DNA from 2 places in the Psychrobacillus sp. INOP01 genome. Region 2 is predicted to be linked to the other one. Evidence: predicted binding sites of a transcription regulator. Region 2 holds the regulator's gene; the other holds the start of a gene.
The links. The regulator NrdR, encoded in region 2, represses ribonucleotide reductase genes. The targets are predictions, from matches to a motif close to AACACNATATATNGTGTT.

Region 1 (3,436 bases), 260 kb from region 2:
GTATATCCACGTGGCGCGTTGACCGTTTTAGAAATAGAACTGTCGATCCAGCGCTGAATTATACATTGCACATCTGCATGTGCTTCTGGAGCAAGCTCCATAGCAGTAACGAACCAATTCGGAAGATTTTCTTCCTCAGCTGTTTCATTACGCTCTAAATATTCTTGTACAATGTCTGCTTTTACTTCGATGAATTTACCTAAACGCCCACTTCTATAATAAGTGAATGAATAATACGGCTCAAGTCCAGTAGAAACGCCAACCATTGTTCCAGTAGACCCGGTAGGTGCTACAGTTAACAAATGAGAATTCCGAATACCATTTTCTAAAATAGATTGTCGAATTTCTTCCGGCATAGATTCCATAAATCCAGTTTCCGTAAATGCTTTACGTAAGCGTTTTGTTTCCTCTTCTGTTTCACCAGTTAGGAATGGGAAGCTTCCACGCTCAACGGCAAGTCCAGCAGATGTTTCATATGCAGCAATTGCAATTGTTTTAAAGATTTCGTCCACTAAAACATTACCTTCATCAGAACCATACTCTTTTTCACAATAGATTAACAAGTCGGCAAGACCCATAACACCTAAACCTACACGTCTTTCTCCTAGTGCTTGTATTTTATTTTCTTCTAAGAAATATGGAGTTGCATCGATAACGTTATCTTGCATACGTACACCCACACGAACTGTTTCTTTTAACGCTTCATAATCAACTGTTTTTGTTTCTTTATTTGCAAATTGCGCTAAGTTCACAGCAGCCAAGTTACATACAGAATAAGGTGCAAGTGGTTGTTCGCCACAAGGATTAGTTGCGACAACTTTTTGTCCGTACGCTGTTGCATTTGTTTTTTCATTTGCATTATCGATGAAGAAAACACCTGGTTCTGCTGAATAAGTAGCACAAATATTAATCAAGTTCCAAAGCTCTTTCGCTTTTACAGTGCGATAGGTACGAACTTCGTATCCCATTCTTTCCCACTCGCGAACATCGCCGATTTTATGCCAATTTTCATTGTAGAAATCCATCTCTTCCGGTGAATAAGCTTCAGTTGCTGGGAATCGCAAGTCAAAGTCGCCGTCTTCTTCCACTGCCTTCATAAAATCATCAGTAAGCGTGACGGAGATGTTTGCACCAGTCAAAAACTCAGAGTTATGCACAGAATAAGTTCCGCCATCACGTAATTTGGTTTCCGCATCACGTATTATCTCATCATTAAACCCACCTAGACCTGGTATCGTTTTATAATTAGTAATACCTTGATACATGGCTTCTTCTTGGATAGTAAGAGGTTTGAATTTAAGCTTGTCCTTCGCAAGTTGTTTAATCGTTTCATCATTCGTATTTTCAATCAAGAAACGTAAAATACGCGGATTTTGCATTTTCGAAATAATAAACTCTGCAATATCAGGGTGCCAATCTGCTAGCATGATCATTTGTGCGCCTCTGCGTGATCCCCCTTGCTCTACAAGATGAGTAAGTTTAGCAATATCATCTAACCATGAAACAGAACCAGATGATTTTCCGTTCACTCCGCGAGCTAAGGTATTTCTTGGTCTTAGAGTAGAACCGTTTGTACCAACTCCACCGCCACGGCTCATAATTTCCATTACTTGCTTACGGTGGTCACTGATCCCCTCACGAGAATCTGCAACGAATGGCATTACATAACAGTTAAAATAGGTTACATCTGTTCCTGTTCCAGCACCATATAGTACTCGTCCAGCCGGGATGAATTTCAAAGAAACTAGTTGTTGGTAGAATTTCTCAAACCATTCCCCACGTTTTTCTTCTGTTTTTTCTACTGATGCAAGTCCAGTTGCATTTCTTTTTGCAATTTGCTCGTAATAAACTTCAAGAGGCTTTTCAATAACACTTAAAGGACGAGTAATAATTCCAGTCTCGATTTTAACCGCATCGTCAATCGCACTTCGGTAATCTTCTTCGATCTGCACCTCAGCTGTTTTTGCTTGTTCGTTAATAGAAACGATATAGCCTAGACCACGAGCTGGGAATTTAGGATCTTCTTTCACTGTTAAAACGACAAAATCCCCTGCTTTTAACGTTTTCTTTTCTGTATCCTTAAAGGAGTAGCGATCAATCATGACAAGTCTTGACACACCTTTATGTGTAAGTGTCATATCTTGTGTAATGGGGTGTACTTGTGGAAATAGTTGAATATCTTTGTTTAATGCTTCGACATTTAAAGTAAGTTTGGTTTCATTTTTGGTTGTTACCATTTACTCTTCCTCCTTTCTACAAATTGCGATTGACACAATATGTAGTGGTTTTATTAATAATACGACACAACATGTAGAAGGTAAAGCAAATAGATTAGGGATTTTAAATATAAGAACTAATTTCCTATATTTCATTTTTACTATAAGACATTGTTACTTTTATTTTTTAAAATTCCATTCATCATTGTCATATCTTGTCGTCTCTAATTCTTTTACGTAATTTTGCTGTTCTTCCGTTAATTTATATTCTACCAACTCAATCTCCAATGCATCTGCAAATCCTTTTTTAAAGGCAGCTTTACATTCTTCAATCGTTATCGGTTTTGATATTATTTTGTTAATGGAGACAGCTTTTTGAGATAGGCCTTTTCTCACTTTATTTCTTACCTCGTCAGAAGAAAATTTAAACGTCTGTATTAATTTATCTTCATCGAGGTCAAGTAAAATTGCACCATGTTGTAGAATAACACCTTTTTGTCTTGTTTGCGCACTACCAGCAACTTTTTTTCCTTCTACAACTAGTTCGTACCAGCTCGGTGCATCAAAACATACTGCAGATTTTGGTTTTTTTAAATTTTCTTTTTGTTCATCTGTATTGGGAACAGAAAAATAAGCATTTAAACCAAGATTTTGAAATCCTAAGAGTAAACCCTCACTAATAACACGATAAGCTTCTGTAACAGTTGCAGGCATACTCGGGTAGCTCTCTGTAACAATCACACTGTATGTAAGTTCATGTTCATGAAGTACCCCTCTTCCCCCGGTAGGTCTACGCACAAAACCAAGTCCTAATCTTTGCACAGCTTCCATATCAATCTCTTTTTCAACCGTTTGAAAATAACCAATTGATAATGTAGCTGGATTCCATTCGTAAAATCTAATAACCGGTGGAATAAGACCCTCACTATGCCAATCAAGTAATGCTTCGTCCATTGCCATATTATAAGATGGACTACAGGGTCCAGAATTTATGAAGTACCATTTTTCTTTTTCCATCGAATCTCTCCCTTCACAACGTGTATCATTTTATCAAATAGATTGAATTGTATCTAGCACTTCTTTTATAATGAATAGGAAACATAGAAAGGGGAAAGACCGTGTTAGAATTATTGTATTTTGTCATCGCTATACTTGTTGTCCTTTTAGTCTATGCTGGAATCTCAGCATATCGTTTAAAGAAAGCCGTAACTAACCTTACG
Region 2 (3,436 bases):
TTTTTTCATATCGTTTAGTCGTGTAGCAAATTCAGGTGATACTACTCTTTTTAAGGTTTCATTAATACGTTCCACTCTTTTCACCTACCTTTTCAAAGTACCTAGCTCTGCTAATAGTTTTTGACGTTCTTCATCTATATTTTGAATACCATTTGTAGTCTTACCTGATGATTTCTTCGTTTCTCCATCTTTCTTATAAAACCAATCAGGCACTTTTTCCTCGCGTGTCGGCTTTTTCGTATATGTTTTTTGTGGAGATCCTTCGTTTTTCCATTTTACATATTGTTCATGTTCGTTTCTAGCAAGCTCCATTGCTTCTTTGGCTGTTTTGACATCCTTCCGCATCCAATGGGAAGCGATTTTCTCAGCATAGTTTTTTGTGAGTTTCATGTCTGTACGTAGTAATACATATTGTAACAAAACATTGACGACTCCGATTGGCATTTTAAAGTGTGTTACAAAATGGTTAGCTAACTGAACATCTGCGAGAATCGGCTCTTTTCCGTTCGCGATATCCTTCAATACCGATACGGGTGGCGTTGTTTCTAAATAATGGATTAACTCACCTTCCTTTGTTAAAGGCCCGGTAGGTTCCATAGGTTCGACTTTCTTTTCAATTTTTTCAATTACAGGCGCAACTTTAGAAACAGTCAGCTTATAATAATCCGCGCACGCTTTTTTTAATCTCGCTTCTGATAAATGTAGTTCATCATCTAACGCAAGAATAACTACTTTTTGCATTTCCACCGGACTTAATTTATATAAAAAAGCAAGTTTGGCAATTACTTCTCTTGCTTCTATTGTCATCGCTGATTTAGGTACTAATTGCTCGGAAAGACCCTCTTGAAGTAACGAAAAATCAAATTCGTCATAATAAAAAGGGACAGAAGATTTTCTTTCCTTCGATTCGAAATTTTCATCGAAAGATACAGTATTCATTTTAGTAGACGGTTTAAATACATCAACAAAAGTTCTAGAGACGTCTGTGAAACCCTCATTCCAATTGGAACTTTGGATAAAACGATTACGTAATTGTTTAAAAGCATTTTCTCCTACTTTATTGAGCAAAAACATGGATAGTAATGGATCCTTTAAAAATGATTCAGCATCTAAAGGTGCTGCAAGCTCATAATGGAAAACACTCCCGTCTTCCATTGTTTTTTTCCATGTACGTAGAAGACCGATCGCCTCTAGCGCAAGACGGGCATGAAAAATTTTACCTATTGGCATCCCGAGGACATTCATCAGTTGATAATGCGACCAGCGCTCACTGTTATTTTGTTCCCCATCTGCCCAAAGTGTTAAATATAAACTTATGCTTTCTGCTCCAACTAACGGCTGATAAAACAAAGTTAACAATTGCCGATCATAATCTGATAAAGAATATGGTAAGCGAATCATATACAAATCTGCTGGCTGTAGCTCTTTATATAACATCGACAATTGTATCTACTCCTTTAGATTTGATAAATATTAAAATGCTTCTATTTATAATGAAGGATTTTTCTTTAAAATTTCCTTTAATTCATCGATAAATACATTTATATCTTTAAATTGGCGGTAAACGGAAGCAAAGCGGACGTAAGCTACTTCATCTACTTCAGCTAGCTTGTCCATAACGATCTCTCCGACGTCCTCTGACTTCACTTCTGCATTACCCATTCTTCGTAATTCTTTTTCAATGGAGAAAACAATATTTTCTAGTTGTTCTAACGCAACAGGTCTCTTTTCACAAGCACGAATTAGCCCACGCAGCACTTTCTCACGGCTAAACTCTTCTCGAGAACCATCTTTTTTTACAACGATTAGTGGTGTCTCTTCTACTTTTTCAAATGTAGTAAAACGAAATCCACAATCTTCGCATTCTCTCCTTCTTCTGATTGCCTTATTGTCATCCACAGGACGAGAATCGACAACTTTTGTGCCATTATATTGACAAGTTGGGCATCTCATATAGATCTCTCCTAATTCTTCACGGTAGTTTTATGTATCTATTATAACAATATTCTTCATTAAAATCGAAAAAGCAGAGGAATCTCTTCCTCTGCTCACTCAGTCAGGTATAAATTTATTACGCTTGAACTGTCATTCGTGATGCAGGCTTTTTGACCGGTCCCATACCACGTGGCATTTCCAACGTTTCGCGTGTTCCAGCATTAAGAGCATCTGCAATATAGTTAGCTGCGATTGATGGATCTAAATCACCACATGTATACACATCAATGCTCGCATAACCGTGCTCTGGAAAGCTGTGAATCGTTAAATGCGATTCGGAAATAATAACAACTCCACTTACACCTTGTGGTGCAAATTTGTGGAATGCAACTTCTCTGACCTCTGCACCAGATTTTAGTGCAGCATCAACAAATGTTTGCTCGATAAATTGCATATCGTTAAGTTTGTCGAAATCGCACTCCCATAGTTCTGCAATAATGTGACGTCCCATTGTTTCCAATGTCCGTTTCCCCCTTTGATAAGTTTATTTTTAACCTCAAAGTTGACTACCACGGGGGAAAGTTAGTCCAAAGAGGTCCTAACCCTTTAAGTAGTCGGTGTACAAGTAAAGTAACACGATTCTCATTATATGTTGTTTTATTAAATAATGCAAGAGATAATAAATCCTCTTTCTAATTGCTAGAAAGAGGATTGGATAATTATAGAGATGAAGCTACTTTTTTAGTAAGGTCAACCACTCTAGCAGAGTAACCCCACTCATTATCGTACCAGGCAAGAACTTTCACTTTACGGTCCCCAATAACCATGGTTGTTAAACCATCTACTGTAGTAGATAGTGTCGTAGTGTTAAAGTCTATTGACACTAACGGTTCCATTGTAATACCTAAAATGCCTTTCATTGAACCTTCAGATGCTTTAACAAAAGCTTCATTTACTTCTTCGACTGTAACATTTTTTTGTAAGTCCACAACTAAATCTACTAAAGAGACATTCGGAGTCGGTACACGCAATGCCATACCATGAATTTTACCTTGAAGCTCCGGCAGTACAAGTGAAAGTGCTTTTGCTGCTCCTGTTGAGGTTGGAATGATCGATTGACCGCAGGCACGCGCACGACGTAAATCTTTATGTGGATTATCTAAATTATTTTGATCGTTTGTATATGCATGAACAGTTGTCATTAACCCATTTTCAATACCAAACGTGTCGTTCAATACTTTAACTACAGGCGCTAAGCAATTTGTAGTACAGCTAGCATTTGAAATAATATGATGAATTGATGAATCTAATTTATCATCGTTTACTCCCATAACAATTGTTGCATCTTCATTTTTTGCAGGAGCGGTGATTATCACCTTTTTTGCACCAGCTTCGATATGTGCTTTAGCTTTTTCACCATCATTAAATTTACCAGTAGATTCAATTACAATATCCACATTTAACTCTTCCCAAGGCAATTTTGCCGGATCTCTATCATCCA

Region 1: the regulator NrdR is predicted to act here: its motif matches at 2,269-2,286, upstream of KD050_RS01950 (vitamin B12-dependent ribonucleotide reductase).

Annotation. Positions count from the first base shown of each region.
Region 1 is NZ_CP073315.1:378,094-381,529, forward strand. It holds gene KD050_RS01950 (vitamin B12-dependent ribonucleotide reductase) at 1-2,237, opposite strand, end outside; gene KD050_RS01955 (lipoate--protein ligase family protein) at 2,397-3,233, opposite strand; gene KD050_RS01960 (rhodanese-like domain-containing protein) at 3,335-3,436, shown strand, end outside.
Region 2 is NZ_CP073315.1:635,999-639,434, forward strand. It holds gene dnaI (primosomal protein DnaI) at 1-75, opposite strand, end outside; gene KD050_RS03235 (replication initiation and membrane attachment family protein) at 85-1,437, opposite strand; gene nrdR (transcriptional regulator NrdR) at 1,489-1,953, opposite strand; gene speD (adenosylmethionine decarboxylase) at 2,072-2,455, opposite strand; gene KD050_RS03250 (glyceraldehyde-3-phosphate dehydrogenase) at 2,655-3,436, opposite strand, start outside.